DNA from 4 places in the Novosphingobium kaempferiae genome. Region 3 is predicted to be linked to each of the others. Evidence: riboswitches for the same ligand, from Rfam matches in the RefSeq annotation. Region 3 holds a riboswitch; each other region holds the start of a gene.
What was found. Region 3 has a riboswitch for cobalamin ahead of LO787_RS00640 (TonB-dependent receptor). Riboswitches for the same ligand answer to the same signal wherever they lie in the genome.
Positions count from the first base shown of each region.

Region 1 (3,174 bases), 150 kb from region 3:
CCATGCCGCTGCCGTGCGCAGCTATGCCCGCGAAGTCGTGCAGACGCATGAAGGCGCGGTGTTCAAGCTTTGCGGCCGCTACGAGGATGCGCTGGTGCGCATCGACGGAGAATGGAAGTTCGCCCGCCGCGACTACACCCTCACCATCGGCGAGTTCCCCGCATGACCGCCTTCTCCGGCCCGACGGAGGACCGCGCCGCCATCCGCGAACTGATGGAAACTTACGCCGACGCCGCATCGCGCATCGACAAGGCGCAGTGGCTCGATTGCTGGACGCCCGACGCCATCTGGACCACCATCCATGCCGAAGTGCGGGGCCATGAAGCCCTGTCGCGGACATGGGACGACCTGTTCACGACGATGGACGCGATGGTCTTCTTCGCCATGCCCGGTGCCATCCACGTCGCGGGCGACACCGCGAGCGCGCGCTGCCACGTCCGCGAGATCGCGCGGATCGAGGGCAAGGTGATGAAGTTCGCCGCCCGCTATGACGACGAACTGGTCCGCCACGAAGGTCGCTGGCGCTTCGCCCGGCGCACCTATGCGATGAACATCGCCGAATAGCCCCTCTTGCCGCCGCGCGTTCCCCGGCCTACGAACGCCTCCGTCAGGGTTCCGTTCGGAGCCCTGGCGACAGATCGCGCCGGTGTCCCGCAAGGGGCTTAATAGGGAACGCGGTGAGAGGGGTTCCCCCTCGAATCCGGGGCTGTCCCTGCAACTGTAAGTGGCGAGCGCGATGCATAGGCCGGCGACCGAAGGGGGACGCCGGCAGCCACTGGGCCGGACGCTGCGACATGCGAGGCCCGGGAAGGCCATGCATCAAGCGATGACCCATGAGCCAGGAGACCTGCCGGCGTCTGGTCGCTCTTGCCGTGGCCCAGGGGTTGGCCAAGGCACGGAACACTCCGTCTGAGCGACGCATGTGCGGCGGGGGCCGCACCGGCAGGCGATGCCGGGCGCTGACCGGCGTCCGTCCGGCATCAATCCGCCGAGTCGCGCAAGGGGTTCCCGGGCGCGGCAGGCTCCCCGTCAGGATCGCTGACGCCGACGGGGATATGACACTTGGCTTCCCGATATTCTTCGCCCGCGCCGACACGCGGCGCTGCTTCCCTGAAGAGCCGCATCGGCGTGCTCTTCGCCGCGCTCGTCGCGGCCAACCTGCTGGCATGGGGCTGGGCCTTCAGCCTGTTCCACGCCAACCCGGTGATGCTCGGCACCGCGCTGCTCGCCTGGAGCCTCGGCCTGCGCCACGCGGTCGACGCCGATCACATCGCCGCGATCGACAACGTCACGCGCAAGCTCATGCAGGAGGGCCAGCGCCCGATCACCGTGGGGCTGTGGTTCGCGGTGGGCCACTCCGCCATCGTCCTGATCGCGGCAACCACCATCGCGCTCGCCGCCAGCACGCTCGACGATTTCGAGGCGTTCGGCCGCTCGGGCGGGGTGATCGCGACGGTGATATCCGCGACGTTCCTCTTCGTCATCGCCATCATGAACCTCGCGATCCTGCGCGGTGTCTGGCAGCGCTTCCAGCAGGTGCGGCGCGGCGGGACGTATGTGGAGGAAGACCTCGACATGCTGCTTGCGGGGCGCGGCCTCATCGCACGCATCCTGCGCCCCGTCTTCCGGCTGGTGCACCATGCATGGCACATGGCCCCGCTCGGCTTCCTGTTCGGGCTGGGATTCGACACCGCCACCGAAGTCGCCATCCTCGGCCTGTCGGGCGCGCATGCAGCGGACGGCATCTCGCTGGGAGCGGTCTTGGTGTTCCCGGTGCTGTTCGCGGTAGGCATGGCGCTGGTCGACACCGCCGACGGCGTCATCATGCTGGGCGCCTACGAATGGGCCTTCGTGAAGCCGCTGCGCAAGCTCTACTACAACATCGTCATTACCGCGATCTCGGCCATGGTGGCGCTGGTGATCGGATCGATCCAGACGGCGGCGCTGCTGTCCGAGAAGTTCGGACTGGAAGGCGGCGTCTGGTCCGGCGCTAGCGCACTGTCCGAGCATTTCAACACGCTCGGCTTCCTCATCATCGGGCTGTTCGTGGTGTGCTGGCTGGTGAGTTGGGCAATCTGGCGCTGGGGCGGGCTCGATGCGGTCGAAGTGCGCAGCGAGGGGTAGCTCCTCCCCGGGACGGGGTGGTGGATGGGCACGCGGCGGATCACCCGACCTTGCGGCGCGCGCCCGAGAAGGTGCTGTCCTTGGAGCGCACGCGATCCCGATGGTGCCCCTCCACCATGCTTCGCATGGTCCCCCTCCCCCGGTGGGGGAGGAATGCAAAAAGCCCGGCGGCCATGGGTAGCCGCCGGGCTTTCCGGGCCTTCCGGGGGACGGGAGGCTCTATGCTGCTGTCCGGCTCAGTCTCTTAGCGCAGCAGCGAGAGGACGTTCTGCTGGCTCTGGTTGGCCTGAGCGAGCATGGCGGTGGAGGCCTGCGAGAGGATCTGCGCCTTGGCCATCTGCGTGGTCTCGGACGAATAGTCCGCGTCCTCGATGCGGCTGCGGGCGTCCGACAGGTTGGTGACCGTGTTGGTCAGGGTGTTGATCGCCGATTCGAGGCGGTTCTGGCCGGCGCCGAGCGAGGCGCGGGTAGCGTTCACGTCGGTCAGCGCGGCGTCGACGTTAGTGAGCGTGGTCGCGGCGAGCGCGGCCGTCGTCACGTCGAGCGCGGTCGCCGAAACCTTGGTGCCGTCGATCGCCTTGGAGGTCAACACGACCTGCTGGCCGCCCTGCGAGTGAGCGAAACCGTCGCAGGGCGAATCTGGGCGCTGACGTCCGGAAAGTCCTGCCGCACGCGCCCGTTGCCGAGGTTCAGCGTGCGTATGTCCTGCACCAGTGCCACGTCGCTGTTGTAGATGGTGATCGACAGGTCGCCCTGTGTATTCGGCGTCGTGGGGAGGGGAGCTTCCTGTGCCGCCAGCGAGACGGAAACAGACGCGAGCAAGGCCGCCCAGCCAGAGTACCTCTTACGCATCGACTTCCCCCTTCGTCTTCGCATAGTGTCGAAGCCGGATTGAAAAGACCAGTACGCGAACAGGATTTCAGAACAAATTCAACGAAGCAAATAGTCCGGTGCCGGCTAAGGTCCGGTGAGAACTGACAGGAGCGATGGGTTTTGGCAGTCAGATCGGTAAAAATCGGGCGTTGCAGCGCCGCGCTTTTGCTTGCGCTT
Region 1 is NZ_CP089301.1:5,671,869-5,675,042, reverse strand. Features, by position in the region: gene LO787_RS25950 (nuclear transport factor 2 family protein) at 1-166, shown strand, start outside; gene LO787_RS25945 (nuclear transport factor 2 family protein) at 163-564, shown strand; cobalamin riboswitch at 628-869, shown strand; gene LO787_RS25940 (HoxN/HupN/NixA family nickel/cobalt transporter) at 1,063-2,124, shown strand; gene LO787_RS25935 (flagellin) at 2,369-2,716, opposite strand; gene LO787_RS25930 (hypothetical protein) at 2,710-2,976, opposite strand; gene LO787_RS25925 (hypothetical protein) at 3,118-3,174, shown strand, end outside.
Region 1: another riboswitch for cobalamin. It lies ahead of LO787_RS25940 (HoxN/HupN/NixA family nickel/cobalt transporter); the one in region 3 lies ahead of LO787_RS00640 (TonB-dependent receptor).

Region 2 (3,174 bases), 200 kb from region 3:
TCGGTCAGGTTCTCGACGCGGCCTTGCAGCATGAGGTTCTCCTTGATGCGCATCTGGGCGCGCAGGTCGATCAGCCAGTAGTCGGGCAAGGTTGCGGTGCCGGTGGCGGCGTTGAACGTCCTGCCCGAGTAGCGCGCGGCGACGCTGGCGCGAAGCCCTTGCGGCAGATCGACGCCCGCTTCGGCATTGGCCATGTGGCGCGGCACCCGCTGGAGCTGGCGGCCGTAGGTGGCGGCGCCTTCGGTGCGGTCCTCGGCCTTGGTCCAGCTGTAGTTGCCCTCGGCGAAGAGGACGCCGAGGCGCGCCGATCCGGCGAGTTCGAGGCCGCGCGCGGTCGCCGCCTTGACGTTGGCATAATAGCCGAAGCGGCTGGTGGTGGTGCCGGGGATGTAGCACTCGGCGGGCAGCGTGCCTCTGGTGGGGCAATAGGCGAAGTCGATCAGGTTGTCGGTATCGCGCTCGAACCAGGTGGCGGACAAGCGCAGCGCCTTGCCGAAGTTCTGCTCGGCGCCCAGTTCCCAACCCTTGGCCTTCTGCGGGGCGAGCCCGGCGGTGCCGTAGATCGAGTACATCTGGTAGAGCGAGGGCGCCTTGAAGCCCTCGTCGTAGCTGGCGCGCAGCACGGTCGCGCCCTCGTTCGGGGTATAGGCCGCGCCCGCGCTCCACACCGTCTGCCCGCCGAAGCGCGACTGGTGATCGTAGCGCGCCCCGCCGTCGAGGGTGAGGCCACGCAGCGGCGTCACGCGCAGTTCGGCGTAGAGGCTGTCCATGTCCACCGCATAGGGCTTCAGCGCATAAGGGGCGGCGTTGTTGGCGGGGGATGCGGTGGTCATCCGCTGCTCCTCGCGCTCGGCCCCGAACACGGCCTGCACCGCGTCGTTCAGCGTCAGCGTGCCCTGGTACTCGTAGCGGCGCAGGCGGCCGTGCGCGTCGAAGGTGATCTGGCGGATCGAGCGGGTGGGGTCGTAGTTCTCGCGGTCGGTCTCGTTCTGGAGCACGGCGATGCGGTTCACCAGCCTGCCGTCCAGCAGCGCGAAGTTGACGCCCGCGTAGCCCGACCACTCCTTCGTCTTGCCGTAGGCGAGGGTGTCGCCCGAAGTGCCGTCGAAATCGTTGGTCGCATCGGCCCAGTAGCCACGCAGATCGACGCTGACGCCGGGGGCGACGCGCAGGGTCACGGTGCCGCTGGCGGCGCTGCGCTGGAAACCGTCATCCTCGGTTCCGTTCGACCGGGCCGAGATGCCGTCGGTGGTGAAGCGCGAGGCGGACAGGCGCCAGTCGATGAGGTCGGACGAGCCGCCCACCCCGGCGCGGGCGGAGATGGTGTCGTGCGTGCCCGCCTCCACTGCGAAGCTGCCTTCGAGCGGCGCGGTCGGGCGGCGGGTGCGCACGTTGACGACGCCGCCGGTCGCGTCGCTGCCCCACAGGATCGACTGCGGCCCGCCCAGGATCTCGATGCGGTCCACATCGTCGAGCAGGAGGTTGGAGAAGCCGTAACCGCCTGCCGTCGCGGACGGGTCCGACAGGCGCATGCCGTCGATCACCATGACGGTCTCGCCCGAGTCCGCGCCGCGGATGCGCAGCGAGGTCGTGGTGCCGTAGCCACCGTTGCGCGACATCGAGACGCCGGGGGTGCGCAGCAGCGCATCGGTGAGCGCGATCGGCTGCAGGGCGACGATCGCGGACTCGTCGAGCACGGTGACGGTGGCGGAAACGCGCTCCACCGCGACCGGGGTGCGCAGCGCACTGACGAGGATGTTGTCGGTGGCCTCCGGTGCGCCTTCAGGGACGTTCGGTGCGGCCTCGGTGCCGTTCAGTGCTTGGGCCGGATTGGCCGAAAAGAGCAGCGCGAGGGTGGCTGCGGTAGAGGTAAGATACTGTTTCACTTGCATTCCTTCATGCGGACGGCGGTGCTCCGTCGGCCTGTCGGAATGCGAGGGGTGGGCGGGCGCAGACGGACAGCGCGACGCCTCCCGCATGCCCGTCGGGCCGCCGGAGCGATGGCTGTCGTTGCGCGAGGAATGGCTTCCCCCGTTCGCCCGGCACACCCTGTCCGGTCGAAGAACGACTGCGACGGGCAGGTCTCCTGGCTCACGGGTCAACACCGGTTTTCGCCGCCTTCTCAGGGGTTTGCACCCCCAATGGCATGTGGCGAACGGCTCTTCCGCTTACAGTTGCAGGGGCAGCCCGGGCATTACACCCGCGTTCCCTTTTGATCCCCTCGCGGGGAACCTGTCGCGAGGGGGCAACTATCGTGCGGTGATGCCCCTTGCAAGAGCCCAAAGCTTGCGCCGACCTGCCGGAAACCATAGGTCCGCGCGGGAAATGACCGATATCGCCACAGCATCCTGTCCCGCCCTCCTCGTCACCGCGCCATCCTCGGGGCAAGGCAAGACGCTGGTGACGGCCGCCCTCGCCCGCCGCCACCGCAACGCCGGACGCCGGGTCAGGGTGTTCAAGTGCGGCCCGGATTTCCTCGATCCGATGGTGCTCGAAGTCGCCAGCGGCGCTCCGGTCCACCAGCTCGACCTGTTCATGTGCGGCGAGGCGCAGTGCCGCGCGCTGCTCCATGAAGCCGCACTGGAGGCCGACCTGATCCTCGTCGAAGGGGCGATGGGCCTATATGACGGCACCCCCAGCGCGGCCGATCTGGCGCGGAAATTCGCGCTTCCGGTGCTGGCGGTGGTGGACGGTTCGGCCATGGCGCAGACTTTCGGCGCGCTGGTCCATGGCCTTGCGACGTACCGGGAAGGCGTCGATCTCCATGCCGTCATCGCCAACCGCGTCGGCTCCGCGCGGCATGCGGAACTGCTGGAGGCGGGCGTGCCGTCCACGGTGAAATGGCTGGGCCATCTGCCGCGCGAGGCGGGGGTGACGCTGCCCGAGCGACACCTCGGTCTGGTGCAGGCGTCGGAAGTGGCTAACCTCGACGAGCGGCTGGACCGTGCCGCCGCGCTGTTGCCGGATACCGTGCTGCACTTGCCAACGCCGGTCGATTTTGCGCCGGGAACGGCGGAAATCGGCGCTGATCTATCGGGGCGACGCATCGCCATCGCGCGGGATGAGGCGTTCGCCTTCATCTACCGCGCCAACCTCGAATGGCTGGAACGGGCGGGCGCGAGCCTCGCGTTCTTCTCGCCCCTGTACGACGCCGAACTACCCGAATGTGATGCG
Region 2 is NZ_CP089301.1:5,620,364-5,623,537, reverse strand. Features, by position in the region: gene LO787_RS25675 (TonB-dependent receptor plug domain-containing protein) at 1-1,892, opposite strand, end outside; cobalamin riboswitch at 2,060-2,251, opposite strand; gene LO787_RS25670 (cobyrinic acid a,c-diamide synthase CobB) at 2,326-3,174, shown strand, end outside.
Region 2: another riboswitch for cobalamin. It lies ahead of LO787_RS25675 (TonB-dependent receptor plug domain-containing protein); the one in region 3 lies ahead of LO787_RS00640 (TonB-dependent receptor).

Region 3 (3,174 bases):
TCGAGCGCGTCGTGCCGTTCGGTCTTCGGGCGGTCGTAGCGCAGGCCCGTCACCAGCGAGAGGCGGTCGGAGAACGACAGGCGGCTCTCCCCGAACAACGCCCATTGCTCGACATCGGTCTTGTACTTGTACCGGGTGCCGAACGTACCGTCGAGGAACGTGCCCGGCGTGTAGTCGTAGGGGTCGACGAGGTCGAAGCGGCTGTTGGGCGAACTGTCGGTGCGCAGCAGCGAGCCGGTGTTGTACTCGCCGCCAAGGCTCAGGCGGTGCTCCAGTCCGAACAGGGTATGGTCGAACACCGCGTTGAAGCGGTCGCCCCACTGCTTGGTCTTGTAGAAGATTTCGAGGTAGCTCGACCGCCGGATCTGGTCGCCGGACCAGGCGTAGCCCTCCGCATTGCGCCAGTGCTTGAAGCCGGTGAGGTAGTAGGCGACGTTGGTGATGGTCACGCCCTCGGCGGGTGTCCATTCGGCCTTCGCCTGCGTCCAGGCATCGTCGAAGCGCAGAGAGCGGTCGGCGACGTTGTAGTTTTGCTTGCGGATATCGCGGACCAGCTTTCCGTCGCGCAGCGGCGTGCCGTACCAGATCGTCGGGTCGAGGTCGGCCCGGTCGTGGGTCAGCGTCAGTACGAGGTCGTCGCTGGCCTGGTAGCGCAGTGCCGCCGACAGCGCGAGGCTGCGCGAACGGCCGCGCTCCATCCACCCGTCCGAGCGATTGTGGCTGAGATCGACGCGGTAGGAGAGCCGGTCCCCGATCGGCCCGCCAATGCCGCCTGCCGCGGCGTAAGTGTCGAAGGAGCCGCCGCTGAGGCGCACTTCGCCCTCGAACTCTTCGGTGTTGGGCTTCTTGCGCACGACGTTGATCGCGCCGCCGATGCCGCCTTCGCCGTAGAGCACGGAGGCCGCGCCGCGCAGTACCTCGATACGCTCCGCCATCCACGGGTCGGCGGGGAAGGTCTGCGTCGTGGTCGTGTAGACGCGCATCCCGTCATAGAGCTGCATCACCGAGGTGTAGCCGGTGAACCCGCGCGAACTCAGCGAGTAACCGAAGGCCGAGCTGTTGTTGATGAGGCCGGGCGCGCGTGCGGCGGCGGCAACGACGGTGCGGTCGCCGAGGCTGCGGATCATCTCCTTGGTGATGACGTCGACGCTGGCGGGTGTCTGCATCGGCGTCAGGCCGAGGCGGCTGGAGGCGTCGGCCTGCTGGCCGAGTTGCAGGACGCCGGCCTTGCGTGCGGTGACGACGATGTTCTCGGCGCTGTCCGGCGCGCCTTCATCGGCGGCTTCCTGCGCCTGGGCCGAAGTCGCCGCCATGGCCAGCGCGCAGCACGAAGCGCCCGCACGGATCACGGACGAAAGGAAAGTTCTCGTATTCATGAATGATACCCCCGTTGCGTTTCCCAGTCGAACGGACAGGTTCCCGCGTGAGGGCGATCCCCGCGCGAGTGCAGCGGCGGAATCCGGGCGCGAACGAGCGACCGGCGAAACCCGCCGTTGCGGCCTGGCCGCAAGTTCGTCGCTCAGACGGAGTACACCGTGCCGCGGCCATCCCCTGGACCAAGGCAAGAGCGACCGGACGCTGGCAGGTCTCCTGGCTCGCGGGTCATCGCTCGATGCACGGCCTTCCCAGGCCTCGCAGGAGTTAGCGTCCGGCCCAGTGGCTGCGGCAGGGCACCTTGGCCTGCCGCGATATGCATCGCGCTCACCGCTTACAGTTGCAGGGACAGCCTCGGCTTCGAGGGATGATCCCTCTCACCGCGTTCCCTTTTAAGCTCCTTTCGGAGCACCGGCGCGATCGATGTTGCGATTGGACTCATGTCCGTTCGCAACATCGCGTGCGTTACGTCGCGCGGGGACGTCGTGCAAGCGGATAAAAGGGGGAGGGTGGCCACGCCGGGCCGGGCATCGGCATGGCGTAACGGACCATCGCCCCCGTGCAGGCAGGGGCGATGGATTTTGGGACAAGCGCCGGGATCAGAACCCGAGGTCTTCGATCCCGCCATCGAAGTTGCCGCCCAGCTTGTTGTTGGCGGCGGCCAGCTTCTCGGCCGGAACGCCTGCCAGGTAGCCGTCGATGATGCGCTGGTAGTTGCTGATGAGCCCCTCGACGCGGCTCGACAGGCGCATGAACTCGAACCCGCTGGCGTGCAGGCCCTTCTGCTGGATCGGGATGTTCGAATAGTCCTGCCGCGGGATCGGCGGGAATTCCGCGCTGTCGAACGGGAGCACGATGGGCTCCATGACCGGCTCGGGCTCCTGCCCCTCGGGGAAGAAGGTCAGCGACCAGATTTCGAAGAAGCAGCTTTCCGGGCCGAGCGGGCGGATGCGGTAGGCCGACATCGAGCTGAAGTAGGGCAGCAGGAAGTAGTGCGGGAAAAGGAACTCCACCGCGTTGACCGGGTCCGACTGCGCGACCGAGATGAGGTCCGGGATGGGCTCGCCGCGCTCCTTCAGCTGGGCGCTGACCTGATGCATGACCATGCCCAGCCACATCATCATGGCCTGCCCCTTGTCCTCCGGCAGTCCCTGCGTCGCGTGCTGGAGCGACTTCGCGATCTCCACTTCCTTCTCGTGGAGCATGCCCGCCATGCCTTCGCTGAGCAGTTCCATGTTTTTGATCTGCGCGGCTATGTTCTCCTCGATGGTCAGCGCCGGATCGGCGAGCATCGGGTGGCGGTCCGGGTTTTCCGCCATCGCGTACATCGAATCGTACATGGTCGGCACCGCATGCTGGAGCTGCGGGTGCGTCTGCATGACGTGGTAGCCCTCCATGAAGGCTTCCATCGCGATCTTCCAGTTCGCCGGGAGTACCGTGCCGTAGCACCATTCCGCCTTCAGCTTGTGGAGGTTGTGCGCCTCCAGCCGCTCGGCGACGGGGCCGAGGCTCTCGCGCACCGAGGGGGCATCATGGTCATGGTTGATCCACACGCAGCCGCCGTAGACTTCGGCGCGGCAGGGGATGAGGTTGATGTCGTCCTCGTCCATCTGGCGTTCGGAGAACAGGTACTTGCCGTAGACCAGCGTGTTCTCGCCATCCATGTTCCAGCGCCAGCCGTGGAACGGGCAGACGAAGCCGGACTTCGCGCAGTTGCCGTGCGCGGTCGGGTGCGAGGAGCCGAGCGGCGATCCGCCCGCGAAGGGCACGCCGCGGTGGCGGCAGGCGTTGTGGAATGCC
Region 3 is NZ_CP089301.1:125,694-128,867, reverse strand. Features, by position in the region: gene LO787_RS00640 (TonB-dependent receptor) at 1-1,376, opposite strand, end outside; cobalamin riboswitch at 1,564-1,803, opposite strand; gene LO787_RS00635 (aromatic ring-hydroxylating oxygenase subunit alpha) at 1,974-3,174, opposite strand, start outside.

Region 4 (3,174 bases), 2.4 Mb from region 3:
GTCCGAAGGCGGAAAGTCGCCGCTGTCCCTGCCGAGCGGCGAGACGCGCACGTTCCTTGAGGACGGCGACGAGATCGTCATCACCGCCACCGCATCCGCCCCTGGCCGTGCGACCATCGGCTTCGGCGAATGCCAGGCGAGGATCCTGCCGGCGCGGTAAGCGCGCCAGCTTACTCCAGCGCTTTCAGCAAGTCCGCATGGAAGCGCTGGGGCGCCTGTACCTGGGGGCTATGGCCGTATTCCGGGTAGGCGATCAGCTTCGATCCCGGAATGCGCGCCGCCGCCTCGCGCGCCAGCTTGGGATAATTGCCGAGGATCGCGCGCAGCACCGGGTCGGCGCGGTTCTTGCCGAGCGCGGTGTTGTCCTTCTCGCCGATCATCAGCACGGTCGGCACGGCGATGCGCCCGATCTCGTGGATCACCGGCTGGTTGAACACCATGTCCGAGGTCAGCGCCTGGTTCCACGCCACGATGGCGCCGTCCTGGCCAGCATACATCGACGCGAGCATATCGACCCAGCGGTCGTAGTCGCTGCGCCATTGTCCGGCATAGTAAGTACTCTGCTGGTAGGCCTTGATGCTCTCTCGGGTGGTCCTCAGTTCTCCCGCATAGAGCCTGTCCACCGTGGTGTTGGGCACGCCCTTGGCGCGCCAGTCCTCAAGCCCCAGCGGGTTGACCAGCACCAGCTTCGACACGTCCCCCGGATACTGCAGCGCATAGCGCATCGCCAGCATCCCACCCATCGAGTGGCCGACGATCACCGGCTTCTCGACCTTCAGCCGGGTGAGCAGTTCATGCGTGTTCGCCGCCAGCGTGTGCAGCCCGTACTGGTAGCGATCCGGCTTGCTGGACTTGCAGAAGCCAACCTGATCGGGCGCGATCACGCGGTATCCCGCGCCGGTCAGCGCCTTGATCGTCGTATCCCAGGTAACCGCGCAGAAGTTCTTGCCATGCAGCAGCACCGCCGTGCGCCCGTTCGCCTTCGCAGTCGGCATCACGTCGAGATAGGCCATCTCCAGCGTCTCGTTCTGGCTGGTGAAGCCGAAGCGCTGCACCGGGCGGCCATAGGAGAAGTCGGCCAGCATCGGATCGGCGCTGGCGGGAACCGAGAAGCTGGACGCTATCGCCAGAGCAATAACCGGGGCAACGGAACGGCGGGCAGGCAAAACGGCATCTCCTTCAAAAGCTTGACGGTGCAATGTTCGCAGGCGCGAAGGGTTGCCGCAACAGGGCACTTGCGCGTCCCCCTACGCCCCGGTATCCGCCGTGAAGACCGGGCGCGAGCCCGGACGAAGATCGCGCCGGTGCCCCGCAAGGGGCTTAAAAGGGAAGGCGGTGGGAACGGTTCGCCGTTCGAATCCGCAGCTGTCCCTGCAACTGTAAGCGGTGAGCGCGATGCACATCGCTTCCCCCACACTCCGCGGGGAAGCAGCCACTGAGGCCGGACGCTGCGACATGCGAGGCTTCGGGAAGGCCGTGCATCGATGCGTTGACCCGCGAGCCAGGAGACCTGCCTGCGTCTGGTCGCTCTTGCTTTGGTCCAGGGGATGGCCGGGGCACGGTTCACCGTCTGAGCGACGACACGCATGCGGCTTCGGGGCCGCAGCGAGCATGGTCGTCGGGCGTCTTCGCGCCTGTCCGTCGCCCCTGCCCGCGCCGTCGTCTGCCCGACGGTACGCCCCGCCGCGACACGTCGCCGGCGCGGGAGAAGAGCCTTGAGCAAAGTACCCACCACCGTCATCACCGGCTTCCTCGGCGCCGGCAAGACCACGCTGATCCGCCACCTTCTGCAGAACGCCAAGGGCCGCCGCCTCGCGCTCGTCATCAACGAGTTCGGCGACGTCGGCGTCGACGGCGAACTGGTGAAGGGCTGCAACGACGAAGCCTGCCCCGAGGACGATATCCTCGAACTGGCCAACGGCTGCATCTGCTGCACCGTCGCCGACGACTTCCTGCCGACCATGCAGAAGCTGCTCGATCGCGAAACGCCGCCCGACCACATCATCATCGAGACCTCCGGCCTCGCCCTGCCCAAGCCGCTGGTCAAGGCGTTCCAGTGGCCCGACATCCGCACCCGCGCGACGGTGGACGGCGTTGTCGCGCTGATCGACGCCGATGCCGTCGCCGCCGGTCGCTTCGCCACGGACGAGGAAGCGCTCGCCGCCGCTCGCGCCGCCGATCCCAACCTCGACCACGACAGCCCGCTGGAGGAGCTGTTCGAGGAACAGCTCGGCTGCGCCGACATGGTCGTGCTCAACAAGACCGACCTCGTCGATGCGGATGTGCTCGCGCAAGTCGAGAAGACCGTCGCCGCCGAGACCCGCTCCGGCGTCAAGATCGTGCGCGCGGACCACGGCGCGGTGGACATCGCCGCGCTGCTCGGCATCGTCGCGGCGGCGGAGGACGACCTCGACAGCCGCAAGTCGCACATCGACGGCCTCGACGACGATCACGATCATGATGACTTCGACACCTTCATCCTGAACGGCAGCGAAGTGGCCAACCTCGACGCGCTGCTGGCGGGGCTGAAAGACCAGATCGCCGCGCATGACGTGCTGCGCGTGAAGGGCATGGTCGCGCTGGCGGGCAAGCCCAGCCGCCTCGTCGTGCAGGCCGTCGGCCCGCGCATCCAGCACTTCTTCGACCGCGCATGGAAGGCGGAGGAACCGCGCCGCACGCAGCTGGTGGTGATCGGCCAGAAGGGCCTCGACCGCGCTGCCATCGAAGCCGCGCTGGCGGGCGTCCTGGCTTCGGTTCCGGCGTAAACCTGGCCATGCACCCCACGCTTCGTCATTGCGAGCATAGCGAAGCAATCCAAAGCGGTTTGCGCCCCGCTGGATTGCTTCGCGGCTTCGCCACTCGCAATGACGAGCAAAGGGGCGCGCTCTGATGCACCTGCTATCCGCTACCCCGGGCACGATCTCCAACGGCGAGGAGGCGATCGACCTCGACCAGCCGCCGGGCGACATCGTGATCCTGACGGTGGCGGACAGTGAACTTGCCTGCTTCGCCAAGGCGGCGGCGCAACTGCCGGAGGGCGGCCCAAGCGTGCGGCTGGCCAACCTGTTGCAACTGCGGCATCCCTATTCGGTCGATCTCTATGTCGAGAAGGTCATCGCCCACGCCCGGTTCGTCTGCGTGGTGCTGCTCGGCGGCAAGAGCTACTGGCCCTAC
Region 4 is NZ_CP089301.1:3,378,130-3,381,303, reverse strand. Features, by position in the region: gene fahA (fumarylacetoacetase) at 1-160, shown strand, start outside; gene LO787_RS15350 (alpha/beta fold hydrolase) at 171-1,166, opposite strand; cobalamin riboswitch at 1,286-1,532, shown strand; gene cobW (cobalamin biosynthesis protein CobW) at 1,716-2,765, shown strand; gene cobN (cobaltochelatase subunit CobN) at 2,890-3,174, shown strand, end outside.
Region 4: another riboswitch for cobalamin. It lies ahead of cobW (cobalamin biosynthesis protein CobW); the one in region 3 lies ahead of LO787_RS00640 (TonB-dependent receptor).